DNA from 2 places in the Pseudomonas sp. FW306-02-D09B genome. Region 1 is predicted to be linked to the other one. Evidence: predicted binding sites of a transcription regulator. Region 1 holds the regulator's gene; the other holds the start of a gene.
What was found. Region 1 encodes sigma-54, which starts transcription at its own class of promoters, with help from an activator protein. Its sites were predicted from a motif close to ANTGGCATNNANNTTGCTNT; they were not measured.

Region 1 (7,077 bases):
TCCCTATTTTGCTCAGTCTGGGCGCAGCACTGGGAAGCGTGAGCGCCTGGGCTCTGCCGAACGATAGCCAGCAACCCATTCGCATTCAGGCTGACGATGCTCAGCTGGACGACAAGAATGGCGTGGCCACCTACAAAGGTGACGTGATCATTACCCAGGGCTCGATGATCATCAAAGGCAACACCGTGACCATCACCCGCACCAAGGCCGGCGACATCGATGTCGTGACTTCGGTGGGCAACCTGGCGTATTTCGAGCAGTTGCAAAAGCCGACCGACACGAAACCCGTCCAGGGCTACGGGGTGACTATCCAGTACCATGCCGCGCAAAACCGCATCGTACTGATCGACCGCGCCAAGGTGATCAACGAAGGCAACACCACCGAAGGCGAGAAAATCGTCTACGACACCGTCAAGCAGGTTGCTAACGCAGGCCGCGCTACCGGTGCCTCGGTCACCGCGCCGCGCCCACGGGTCGATATGGTTATCCAGCCGAAAAAGAAAACCGACGAGCAGAAGGCCCAGTAATGGCAACTCTGAAAGCCCAGCATCTGGCCAAGAGCTACAAGAGCCGCCAGGTCGTGCGTGACGTCAGCCTGTCGATCGACAGCGGCCAGATCGTCGGCCTGCTTGGCCCGAACGGTGCCGGCAAGACGACCTGCTTCTACATGATCGTGGGCCTGGTCCAGGCCGATCAGGGTCGCGTACTGATCGACGACCTGGACGTCAGCCACCAGCCAATGCACGGTCGTGCACGAGCGGGTATCGGCTATCTGCCACAAGAAGCGTCGATCTTCCGCAAACTTTCGGTCGCCGACAACATCATGGCCATCCTCGAGACCCGCAAGGAACTCGACAAGGCCGGTCGTCGTAAAGAGCTGGAAAGCCTGTTGCAGGAATTCCACATCAACCACATCCGCGACAACCTCGGCATGAGCCTTTCCGGTGGCGAACGTCGCCGTGTGGAAATCGCTCGCGCCCTGGCCACGGCACCGAAATTCATCCTGCTCGACGAACCTTTCGCCGGCGTGGACCCGATTTCGGTGGGCGACATCAAGCAGATCATTCATCACCTCAAAGCCAAGGGTATCGGCGTGCTGATCACGGACCACAACGTTCGTGAAACCCTGGACATCTGCGAAACCGCCTACATCGTCAACGACGGTCAATTGATCGCCGAAGGCGACGCCGAAACCATCCTGGCCAACGACCTGGTCAAGGAAGTGTATCTGGGCCATGAGTTCCGCCTGTAAGCACTGAGGTGTCTGGTCAGTCGCCGGAGCGCTTGCCCCAATAAAACTATACGTATTTATTGTTACAGCGCTCTAGGCAAACACTTCAGTTTCAGGCATATAATTTGCTTATGTTTGGCGCTCCGGCGCCCTGTAGTGGATGGCGCATGTGCGCCGGCGAATAAGGTGTTAAGCCCCTGCCATGAAACCATCGCTAGTCTTGAGAATGGGCCAGCAGCTGACGATGACACCGCAGCTGCAACAGGCCATCCGCCTGCTCCAATTGTCGACCCTGGACCTGCAACAGGAAATCCAGGAGGCACTGGAGTCCAATCCAATGCTCGAACGCCAGGAAGAAGGCGACGACTTCGATAACGCCGACCCGATGGCGGACAATATCGAGCAGAAACCCAACACCGACATCCAGGAACCCTCCTACCAGGAAACCGCGCCGACGGTAGATAACCTCGAGGAAGGCGACTGGAATGAGCGCATCCCTAACGAACTGCCGGTCGACACCGCCTGGGAAGACGTTTACCAGACCAGCGCCAGCAGCCTGCCGAGCAACGATGACGACGAATGGGACTTCACCACTCGCACTTCCGCCGGCGAAAGCCTGCAGAGTCATCTGCTCTGGCAATTGAACCTGGCGCCGATGTCCGACACCGATCGACTGATCGCGGTGACCCTGATCGATTGCATCAACAATCAGGGCTACCTGGACGAAACCCTCGAGGAAATCCTCGAAGCCTTCGATCCGGAACTGGACATCGAGCTCGACGAGATCGAAGCCGTCCTGCATCGCATCCAGCAATTCGAGCCGGCCGGTATCGGCGCACGCAACCTCAGCGAATGCCTGTCGCTGCAACTGCGTCAATTGCCCGCCAAGACCCCTTGGCTGGCTGAGGCCAAGCGCCTCGTCATCGATTACATCGACCTGCTGGGCAGCCGCGACTACAGCCAACTGATGCGCCGCATGAAGCTCAAGGAAGATGAGCTACGCCAGGTCATCGAACTGGTGCAAAGCCTGAATCCGCGTCCAGGCTCGCAAATCGAGTCCAGTGAAGCCGAGTACGTCGTTCCCGACGTCATCGTGCGCAAAGACAACGAGCGCTGGCTGGTGGAGTTGAACCAGGAGTCGGTTCCGCGCCTGCGCGTCAACCCGCAGTACGCCGGCTTTGTCCGCCGCGCCGACACCAGCGCCGACAACACCTTCATGCGCAATCAGTTGCAGGAAGCGCGCTGGTTCATCAAGAGCCTGCAAAGCCGCAACGAAACCCTGATGAAAGTCGCTACCCAGATCGTCGAGCACCAGCGCGGCTTCCTTGAGTACGGCGATGAGGCCATGAAGCCTTTGGTCCTGCATGACATCGCTGAAGCGGTCGGCATGCACGAGTCGACGATTTCACGGGTGACCACGCAAAAATTCATGCATACCCCACGCGGTATTTATGAACTGAAATACTTTTTCTCCAGCCATGTCAGCACCTCTGAAGGCGGCGAATGCTCGTCCACAGCGATCCGCGCGATCATCAAAAAACTGGTTGCAGCGGAAAATCAGAAAAAGCCGTTGAGTGACAGCAAGATCGCTGGTTTACTGGAGGCACAAGGCATTCAGGTGGCCCGCCGCACCGTCGCCAAGTACCGCGAGTCCCTGGGGATCGCGCCTTCGAGCGAACGCAAGCGGTTGATGTGACGGGCTACGCCATAGCGTTCCAGGGTGTGTTCGAAAGCTTTTCGGACACGCTCTAGTGGCAGGCAAGCCAGCCTGCCGCCTTATGCACTGGCAACGAAGGAGAAGCTGTATGCAAGTCAACATCAGTGGACACCAACTGGAAGTGACCGAACCCCTGCGCATCTACATCGGCGAAAAGCTCGACCGATTAGAAAGGCATTTCGACAAGATCACCAATGTGCAGGTCACGTTGACCGTCGAGAAGCTGCTGCAGAAAATCGAAGCCACGCTGCATATCCCCGGTGGAGAAGTGGTCGCCAACGCTGAGCATAACGACATGTATGCCGCGATCGACGCCCTGACCGACAAGCTGGATAAACAACTCAAAAAGCATAAGGAAAAGACCCAGAGCCTCCTCCAGGGCGCGACCGGTCGTTAACACTCCCAACCCATGATCCGACTTGAAAACATCCTGACCCCCGGCCGTTCTTTGGTGAACGTGCCGGGCGGCAGTAAAAAGAAAGCCCTCGAACAAATTGCCAACCTGATCGCCCGCGAAGTGCCGGGTCTGGCCATGCAGGATGTCTTCGAGAGTCTGGTCGCCCGTGAAAAACTCGGCTCCACCGGTTTTGGCAACGGCATCGCCATCCCCCACTGCCGCCTCAAAGGTTGCGAGTCGCCCATCAGTGCCTTGATGCACCTGGACGCTCCTATAGATTTCGACGCCATCGACGGCGCTCCGGTCGACCTGCTATTCGTTCTGCTGGTCCCGCAAGCCGCTACCGATGCGCACCTGGAACTGCTGCGCCAGATCGCCAGCATGCTTGATCGTAAAGAAGTCCGTGATCGCCTGCGCAGCGCAAAAAGTAATGAAGCCTTGTATCAGGTTGTCCTCGACGAGCAGAACGGTCACTAATCATGCGCTTGATCATCGTCAGCGGCCGTTCTGGCTCAGGTAAAAGTACCGCCCTCGATGTACTGGAGGACAACGGTTACTACTGCATCGACAACCTGCCGGCCGGCCTGTTACCGGAACTGGCCGAGCGCGCACTGATTCACACCGAACTGGCGCAACCGCTGGTTGCGGTTTCCATCGATGCGCGCAACCTGCCGAGCCACCTGTCACGCTTCCCGGAACTCCTGGAAGAAGTGCGCAGCCGGCACATTCAATGCGATGTGCTGTACCTGGACGCCGACGAAGAAACCTTGCTCAAGCGTTTCTCGGAAACCCGTCGCCGCCACCCGCTGAGCAGCGCCAACCGCTCGCTGGCCGAAGCCATCGATGACGAAACCAATCTGCTGGGGCCGATTGCCGACCTGGCGGACCTCAAGGTCAACACCACCAATCTGAACCTGTATCAGTTGCGCGATACCATCAAGTTGCGCCTCTTGAACCAGCCAGAGCCGGGCACTGCGTTTCTGGTGGAATCCTTCGGCTTCAAGCGGGGCATGCCGGTGGATGCCGATCTGGTGTTCGACGTACGTTGCTTGCCGAACCCATACTGGAAGCCGGAACTGCGCGGTCAGTCCGGGCTGGACCAGCCGGTTGCCGAGTACCTGGCAGCTCAACCGGATGTCGAAGAGATGTTCCAGGACATCTCCACTTACCTGCTCAAATGGCTACCGCGCTTTGCCGCCAGCAACCGCGCTTACGTCACCATCGCCATTGGCTGCACCGGCGGGCATCATCGCTCCGTCTACCTGACCGAACGCCTGGGTCAGGTCCTGCAACAATCCCTGAAGAACGTCCAGGTTCGCCACCGCGACCTTAGCTAAAGGATTCACACCGCGATGCCTGCTCTGGAAATTGAAATCATCAACAAACTGGGTCTGCATGCCCGTGCTTCCGCCAAATTCGTTGGCGTCGCGGGTCAGTTTCCCTGCCAGATCAGAGCCGGACGCACCCCGCAATCCATGGTCGACGGCAAAAGCATCATGGCCATGATGATGCTCGCGGCTGGCAAAGGCACCAAGATCCACCTGAGCACTGAAGGTGAGCAGGAGCAGGAAGCGATGGACGCATTGGTGGCGCTGATCAACAACTACTTCGACGAAGGCGAGTAAACACACAACCTTTTGGCGAGCGAGCTTGTGTGGCGAGGGAGCTTGCTCCCGCTCGATCGCGAAGCGGTCGTAATCCAACAATCGCATTCCACCTGAATACTCGCGGCGGCTGGCTTTAGGGCCGCTCCGCACCCCAACGGGAGCAAGCCCCCTCACCACAGGGTTTGCTTCAGGCAATAAAAAAGCGCGCCACCCATTGGGTGGCGCGCTTTTTTTGTATCGCGGTAGCGCTTAGCTGCCCGCTACCGTCATCCGCTCGATCAACACTGAACCGGTGCGAATGTTGCTGCGCAGTTCCAGGTCATTACCCACGGCAATGATCTGCTTGAACATATCGCGCATGTTGCCGGCAATAGTCACTTCCTGGACCGCGAACTGGATTTCACCGTTCTCGACCCAGAAACCCGCCGCGCCGCGAGAGTAGTCACCGGTGACCATGTTCAAACCCTGTCCCATCAATTCGGTCACCAGCAAGCCACGCCCCATGCGCCGTAACAACGCCGCCTGGTCCTCATCGCCATGGGTAACGAACAGATTGTGCACGCCACCGGCGTTGGCGGTGCTTGGCATGCCAAGTTTGCGTCCAGAATACGTACCGAGCACATAAGACACCAACTCGCCCTTCTCGACGAACGGTTTGGCGTACGTCGCCAGACCATCGCCATCGAATGCCGAACTGCCCAAGGCGCGCATCAGATGCGGACGCTCATCGATAGTCAGCCATTCAGGGAACAGTTTCTGGCCCAGTGCACCTTCAAGGAACGACGACTTGCGGTACAGATTGCCGCCCGAAATTGCGCCGAGGAAACTGCCGAACAAACCACCCGCCAGTTCCGCGGAAAACAGCACCGGCACTTCGCAGGTCGGTACCGGACGTGCACCCAAGCGGCTGGCTGCACGTTGCGCCGCACGTTGACCGATGCTCAGCGGATCGGCCAGCAGATTGCCCTGGCGATTAACGTCATACCAGTAATCGCGCTGCATCTGACCGTCAGCTTCGGCGATCATCACGCAACTCAGGCTGTGACGCGTCGACGCATAACCACCGATAAAGCCATGGCTGTTGCCATAGACGCGGCAGCCCTGGTGAGTGCTCAAGGTGGTGCCATCGGCGTTCTTGATCCGGCTGTCGGTGGCGAATGCCGCCGCTTCACAGGCCAGCGCCCGCTCGATCGCTTGCTCAGGGGTGATGTCCCATTCATGGAACAGGTCGAAGTCCGGCAAGTCCTTGGCCATCAGCGCGGCGTCGGCCAGGCCCGAGTGTTCGTCTTCGGAGGTGTGCTTGGCGATGGCCAAGGCCGCGGCGACGGTTTCGCGAATGGCCTCCGGGCCACTGGCCGAGGTGCTGGCCGAGCCTTTGCGCTGGCCAACATACAAGGTAATGCCAAAACCCTGGTCACGGTTGAACTCAACGGTTTCAACTTCCCGCTGACGCACCGTGGTCGACAGGCCTTGCTCCAGAGACACAGCCACTTCGCAGGCGCTGGCGCCCTGGCGCCTGGCTTCGGCGATGATCTGCTCGACTTGCTCTTGCAGTGCCGGCAACGCTTGTGGGCCGACGCTTTCAACTGCACTCATGCTGTTCTCCACTCAAATTCTGCTTTCGGTTAAGGTCATCGAGCGACCGGGCCGGACAAGCGGCCCCCGACTGGTTATCATGGCGGCGTTTCTTTGCGGACTGCCACCATGGTTGATTCTTACGACGACTCCCTCGACGGGGGAGAAAAAAGCAAATCCCAGGTCAAACGCGAGCTGCATGCTCTGGTTGACCTTGGCGAGCGCCTTACAACACTCAAGCCTGACTTGCTGGCAAAACTGCCGTTGACCGACGCTTTGCGCCGGGCCCTGGCCGATGCGCCCAAGCACACCGCGAACATCGCGCGTAAACGGCACCTGCAGTTCATCGGCAAGCTGATGCGCGATCAGGACACCAGCGCCATTTTGGTGCTGCTTGACCAACTCGATGCCTCCACTCGCCAGTACAACGAACGTTTCCACGGTCTGGAACGCTGGCGCGATCGCTTGATCGCTGGCGACGATGCCGTACTGGAAAAGTTCGTCGTCGACTACCCGGACGCGGATCGCCAGCAACTGCGCTCCATGATCC
Region 2 (7,077 bases), on a different contig from region 1:
CCTGCAAATCGATAGCCTCTGGACTCGTGCACTGCACTTGATCGATGTGCAACTGGACAAGCCGAAAACCGAGATTCTGTTCAACAAGGACGGCAGCCTGAACCTCACGCAACTGTTCAAGTTGCCAGCCAGTGAGCCGACGCCTGCGGACCCGAACGCCAAACCCTTCCCGCTGCGCATCGACCACATCAATCTGGCCAGTGGTTATGTGCACTTCCAGGACCTGCGCCCGAGCGAGCCGATCGAATTCCTGTACGACACGCTCAATCTGGAGTTGAACAACCTCAGTACCCTGCCCGACGACAACGCCGCCATGACCCTCGTCGCAGCTGGCCCGGCGGGTGGCCGGATCGACTGGACCGGCCACATCAGCCTGGTTCCCATCAGCTCCGAAGGCACACTGAAAGTCACCGACGGCAAAATGAAATCCTGGTGGCCTTACGTGCGTGACGCATTGCCGCTGGTGCTTGAAGACGGAACGCTGAACCTGAGTACCGATTACAAGTTCAACCTGACGCAGGGAACCGAACTGCTGCTGAACAACGCCTCGGTCAGCGTTGCTCCGTTCGCCATCAAGGCCCCGGATGGCCGGCCGCTGGTGCGCCTCGAACGTCTGGACGTCAGCGAGACCACGGTCGATCTGGTCAAGCAACAAGTGATCGTCGGCAAGATCCGCAGCCAGAAGCTCGAAACCTGGGCCGCCCGCGAAGCCGATGGCCAGCTCGACTGGCAGAAGCTCTTCGCCAGCCAACCGACCAAACCGGCCACAAAGCCCGAATCAACCAAGGCCCCGGCGGCGGCAGACTCGCCGCAACCAAAACCTGATCCAGCGGTGCCGAGCAAGCCCTGGCAAGTGCTGCTCAAGGATGTCGAGCTGCGCAACTATCAAGTGCACTTGGCCGACCGTCAGGCCCAGCCGGCAGTGGCACTGGAGCTCGGCCCGCTAAACGTCGACGTGAAGAATTTCGATAGCCTCAATGGTTCGCCGTTCTCCCTCAAGGTCGATACCGGCCTGGGCAAGCAGGGCAAGATTCTCGCGAATGGCGAGGTCAACCTCGCGCCGATCAGCGCCAAACTCAAGGTCCAGACCAAAGACATCGACTTGCGCGTCGCCCAGTCCTATATCAACCCGTTCATTCGTCTGGAGCTGCGTTCCGGGATGCTCGGCAGCGACCTGGCGGTTGACCTGAAAAGCACCGAGCCACTGGCGTTCAGCGTCACCGGCCGCGCTCAGGTAGATCAATTGCACACCCTGGACACTCTGAAAACCCGCGACTTCCTCAAGTGGCAGCAAGTGGTGGTCGAAGGCCTGAACTACCAACATGGCGACAGCCTGTCGATCGACAAGGTCAACCTGCAACAGCCGTATGTGCGCTTCATGATCAACGATGACCGCACCACCAACATCAATGACCTGTTGATCCCGCAATCGCCCGACAACGGCAGTAAAACCGCCACCGCGAAACCTGCTGCAAGCAAGGACAAGCCACTGGGTATCCACATCGGCGCGATTGCGATCAACGACGGCTCGGCGAACTTCGCCGACTTCAGCCTGACACCGAACTTCGCCACCGCCATTCAACAGCTCAACGGCCAGATCGGCACCATCGACAGCCGCCAGGTCAAACCTGCCGCCGTCGACATCAAGGGCAAAGTCGACCGCTACGCCCCGGTGACCATCAAGGGCAGCGTCACCCCGTTCGACCCGATGACCGCGCTGGATATCGCCACCAGTTTCAAACGCGTCGAACTGACCACCCTGACCCCCTACTCCGGCAAATTTGCCGGTTACCGGATCCGCAAGGGCCGGCTCAATCTCGACCTGCACTACCAGATCGTCAAAGGCCAGTTGAAAGCCGAAAACAAAGTGGTGGTGGAGCAACTGCAACTGGGCGAAAAAGTCGACAGCCCGGACGCCGTGAGCTTGCCGCTGAAACTGGCCATCGCCTTGCTCAAGGACAGCGATGGCAAAATTTCCATTGATCTGCCGATAACAGGCGATCTGAACAACCCGCAATTCAGCATCATGCCGATCATCTGGCAAACCCTGCGCAACCTGATCGTGCGCGCGGCCGAGGCCCCCTTCAAGCTCATTGGCGGGCTGGTCAACGGCAGTGGGGCCGAGGACCTGGGCAGCGTGTCGTTCGCACCCGGTTCAAGTGAGCTGAGCAAGAACGCCGAGTCGGCACTCGATACCCTGGCCAAAGCGCTCAAGGAACGTCCGGCCCTGCGCCTGGAAATCGAAGGCACCGCCGCTGAGAAGAGCGATGGCCCCTTGATTGCCGAACAGCGACTGGAACGTGAATACCAGTACAACTACTACAAAATGCTCCAGCGTCGCGGCGACAAAGTCCCTGCGCAAGCTTCGTTGCTGGCAGTCCCGGACAGCGAAAAAGGCCCGCTGCTCGAAGCCATTTACCGCACACGCCTGAAAACCCAGCCACCGGCCGAATGGACGCAACTGGGCAAAGCAGAGCGCACCGCCAAACTGCGTGAAGGCGTGATCAAGTTCTGGTCTTCAGACACCGCGCTGCTGCGCCAACTGGGTCAGGATCGCGCCAGCACCATCAAGGACTACCTGGTCGACAAAGCCCAGCTCGCCGATGACCGGGTGTATTTCGTTGACGCTAACCTGGGCGAAGCCGAAAGCGATGGCCGAGTCGTCACGCCCATGCACCTGGATGCGGAGTAAGCATGAATAGCCGATTGCTGATCAGCCTGGCACTGGCGTTCTTCGCCAGCCAGGTGCAAGCCCAGACCGATACCTTGCGCTGCGGCAGTCAGTTGATCAGCGTCGGCGATCGCACCAGTGAAGTGCTGCACAAATGTGGCGAGCCGGTTGCACGTGATGCGTTGGGCTACAAACGCAGCGCCAATCGCCGGGAAGAAGTCCCGGTTGAGGAATGGACCTACGGTCCGAACAGCGGCATGTACCAATACCTGCGCTTTGAAGGCAACCGCCTCGTACGGATCACCAGCAAACGCGGAAGCTGAAGTTACGACTATCCAATGTGGGAGCGGGCTTGCTCGCGAAGGCGGACTGACATTCAACATTGATGCTGAATGTTATGGCCCCTTCGCGAGCAAGCCCGCTCCCACATTGGTTCTACAGCGCTCTCAAGATTCCCTTAAACCCTGGTTCTTACTGGGCCAACAGGCCATCCGCCGATACGGCTTTGACGCCTTTGATTTTCTTGGTGATAGCGACGGCCATTTCTTTCTGAGACTGGGTAATGGCTACTTTCGACGATAGAGAAACGACGCCTTTGTTGGTTTCGACTTTGATGTCGGTGCCAGGAATCCCCTTCTCGGTGACCAGATCGCTTTTCACTTTAGTGGTGATCCAGGTATCGGAAGTGGCTTCCTCGGCCTTGGTCATTTCACCGGCAGCCACCACCATCGGCGACTGTGTGGCTTGAGTGGTCTGCGCAAATGCAGCGTTGGCCATGGTCAGGGTCAGAGCGGTTGCAGCGGCGGCAGCGATAGCGAACGTCTTCATACGAGTAACTCCTGTTCTTCCAGAAAGTCTGCTGCATGCCTTCTCAGCAGGGTTAACAGAGACAGTGCGAAGGCCGTGCCAACTAGAGACAGCTAAATAAACCAATAAAAATCAATGCGTTATAAAAAAACCAAATAACTGGAGTCATGCAAAATGCATGACCCGGGCGTTGTTGACATGCAAGTTGCGGGTTTTATCGAATTACCGCGATGCCATCGAGCGGTCGAGAAAATGCCTCGCGTCCGTAGAGGCGAGGCATTGAGGCTTCGATACAGGATCAGACGCCAGTGCAACCCTTGGGCGCGTAGTCCTGCAATACAGTGGTCGCGCAAGACCAGCCACCGGCCAGTGTCCGCGAGAGCGTGATGGTTTTGCTGAGGACAGGCCCTGGCGCATTGAGAATCGTGCAAGCAATGGTACCCACACCCGTGGATGCAGTACCCGATGCCGTGATAGTGCAGTTACCGGTAGTTGCCGTGCCACCGATCAGCGCCAGTGTCGGGTCGGTGCCCTGATTGATAATGTCTTCAAACGGCACCTTCAGTGCTGAAATTTCCGCCAGCCCCGCGGTGACCTTCGCCCGCGCCTGATACTTGGAATACAGCGGCAATGCGAACGTCGCCAGAATGCCGATGATCGCCACCACGATCAGCAGCTCGATGAGGGTAAAACCTTTTTGATTATTCATAGAACAGGCTCCATGCATGAGGCGAAATCTCATGTCCTGAACCAGTCAAAGCACAGCACATGCCAACCCCTGCGCCCCCGGCTTACAGGGTGTCAGATCGGCAAAAGCCCGGCACATACCCCGAAGAACCGCACTATCTGACACTTTTTGTCACCTCAAGAGCGCTGGTGAGGTTCCATCCGTTGACTAGGCTATAAGTCTTGAACGGTCTGTGCCTGGTAATCGAATGAATGACATCGCCCTCAGCGGTCTGGCCAAGCAATTGGTTCTGGCCGAACTGCTCACTGACAAAAGCGCGCAACAGGCGTATCAGCAAGCTCAACGCAATCGCGTTTCCCTGGTCAGCTATCTGGTACAGAACAAAATGGTGAGCAGTCGCCAGGTTGGGGAAATTGCCTCAGAGCATTTCGGCGTCGCCTTCCTCGACCTCAACTGTCTCGACAAAGACTCCCAGCCCAAAGACCTGGTCAGTGAAAAGCTGATTCGCCAGCACCACGCCCTGCCACTCTGGCGGCGCGGCAACAAACTGTTCGTGGGCATTTCCGACCCGAGCAATCAGCAGGCGATCAACGATATCCAGTTCAGCACCGGGCTCACCACCGAAGCGATCCTGGTCGAAGACGACAAGCTCAGCGACGCCATCGAGAAATTCTTCGACAGCCACAGCACGGGCCTGGAAGACATGGCCGATATCGACCTCGGGGACCCGGACATCGAAGCCGTCGACGACCAGCGCCAGGACGCTGTCACCGGCCAGGACTCCGACGATGCCCCGGTGGTGCGCTTCGTCAACAAGATGCTGCTGGACGCGATCAAGGGCGGCTCCTCGGACCTGCATTTCGAGCCCTACGAAAAAATCTATCGGGTGCGGGTACGGACCGACGGCATGCTGCGCGAAGTCGCCAGACCGCCGACTCAATTGGCCAACCGCATCGCTGCCCGTCTCAAGGTGATGGCCAGCCTGGACATTTCGGAACGTCGAAAACCCCAGGACGGGCGGCTCAAGATGCACCTGTCGAAAAGCAAATCCATCGATTTTCGGGTCAACACCCTGCCAACGTTGTGGGGCGAAAAAGTCGTGATCCGGATTCTCGACCCCTCCAGTGCACAGATGGGCATCGACGCGCTGGGTTACGAGCCCGATCAAAAAGACCTGTATATGGCGGCGCTCAAGCAACCTCAAGGGCTGATTCTGGTCACCGGACCGACCGGCTCGGGGAAAACCGTGTCGCTGTACACCGGGTTGAATATCCTCAACACCGTCGACATCAACATCTCCACCGCCGAAGACCCGGTGGAAATCAACATGGAAGGCATCAACCAGGTCAACGTCAATCCCAGGCAGGGCCTGGACTTCGCTCAGGCGTTGCGCTCATTTCTGCGCCAGGACCCGGACGTGATCATGGTCGGCGAGATCCGCGATCTGGAAACCGCCGAAATCGCGATCAAGGCTGCGCAAACCGGCCACCTGGTGCTTTCCACCCTGCACACCAACAGCGCAGCTGAAACCCTGACCCGGCTGCACAACATGGGCATCCCGGGGTTCAACATCGCCACGGCCGTGCACCTGATCATTGCCCAGCGCCTGGCCCGCAAGCTGTGCCCCCACTGCAAAAAAAACCTCTCGATTCCCGACGAAACTCTGATCAAGGAAGGCTTCCCACGGGAACGCATCGGCTCCTTCACGATCTACGAACCCGTCGGTTGCGATCTCTGCAACAACGGCTACAAAGGGCGAGTCGGTATCTATGAAGTGGTGAAAAACACCCCGCAGCTGCAACGACTGATCATGGCTGAAGGCAACTCTCTGGAAATCGATACGCAGATGCGCAAGGACGGCTTCAACGACCTGCGCACCTCGGGCTTGCTCAAGGCCATGCAGGGCATCACCAGCCTCGAAGAAATCAACCGGGTCACCAAGGATTGAGTCATGGCGGTCAAAGCAATCAAGGTCAGCGTCTACGCCTGGGAAGGCACCGACAGGAAAGGCAGCAAGGTAACCGGCGAGCTGAGCGGTCATAACCCGGCCTTGATCAAGGCGCAGCTACGCAAACAAGGGATCAACCCGGGCAAAGTACGGAAAAAAACCGCTTCGCTGTTCAACCTCGGCAACCGTATCAAGGCGCTGGACATTGCTCTCTTCACCCGGCAAATGGCGACCATGATGAAAGCCGGTGTGCCACTGCTGCAGTCGTTCGACATCATCGGCGAAGGCTTCGACAACCCGAACATGCGCAAGCTGGTGGACGAGGTGAAACAGGAAGTCGCCGCCGGCAACAGCTTCGCCACCGCACTGCGGAAAAAGCCGCAGTACTTCGATGAGCTCTACTGCAATCTGGTCGACGCAGGCGAGCAGGCCGGCGCGCTCGACACGCTGCTGGAGCGGATTGCGACCTACAAGGAGAAAAGCGAAAGCCTCAAGGCCAAGATCAAAAAAGCCATGACCTATCCGCTGGCCGTGGTCTTTGTCGCAATCATCGTCACCGGCATTCTGCTGGTCAAAGTGGTCCCGCAATTTCAGTCGGTGTTTTCCGGATTTGGTGCAGAACTCCCGGCCTTTACCCTGATGGTGATCGGTCTGTCCGAGTTCATGCAGGCGTGGTGGTGGCTGTTACTCGGCGGCCTGATCATCGGGGCCCTGAGCTTTCGCCATGCGCTCAAGCGCTCGCAACGCTTTTGCGACTGGCTGGATGCCAAACTGCTGAAAATGCCGATACTCGGCGCACTGCTCTACAAATCGGCGGTGGCGCGCTTTGCCCGTACCCTGTCGACCACCTTCGCCGCAGGCGTCCCCCTGGTCGAAGCTCTGGATTCGGTAGCAGGTGCTACTGGCAATATCGTGTTCAAACGGGCGGTTCTGCGCATCAAACAGGATGTCTCCACCGGCATG

Region 2: the regulator sigma-54 is predicted to act here: its motif matches at 4,235-4,254, upstream of AC3WK5_RS06505 (pilin).

Annotation. Positions count from the first base shown of each region.
Region 1 covers NZ_JBYSXY010000018.1:47,510-54,586, forward strand. The annotation lists gene lptA (lipopolysaccharide transport periplasmic protein LptA) at 1-527, shown strand, start outside; gene lptB (LPS export ABC transporter ATP-binding protein) at 527-1,252, shown strand; gene AC3WK5_RS24655 (RNA polymerase factor sigma-54) at 1,434-2,927, shown strand; gene hpf (ribosome hibernation-promoting factor, HPF/YfiA family) at 3,037-3,345, shown strand; gene ptsN (PTS IIA-like nitrogen regulatory protein PtsN) at 3,358-3,822, shown strand; gene rapZ (RNase adapter RapZ) at 3,825-4,682, shown strand; gene AC3WK5_RS24675 (HPr family phosphocarrier protein) at 4,698-4,970, shown strand; gene pmbA (metalloprotease PmbA) at 5,202-6,548, opposite strand; gene yjgA (ribosome biogenesis factor YjgA) at 6,657-7,077, shown strand, end outside.
Region 2 covers NZ_JBYSXY010000002.1:492,537-499,613, reverse strand. The annotation lists gene AC3WK5_RS06520 (DUF748 domain-containing protein) at 1-2,692, shown strand, start outside; gene AC3WK5_RS06515 (DUF2845 domain-containing protein) at 2,695-2,994, shown strand; gene AC3WK5_RS06510 (BON domain-containing protein) at 3,143-3,499, opposite strand; gene AC3WK5_RS06505 (pilin) at 3,777-4,187, opposite strand; gene pilB (type IV-A pilus assembly ATPase PilB) at 4,414-6,114, shown strand; gene AC3WK5_RS06495 (type II secretion system F family protein) at 6,118-7,077, shown strand, end outside.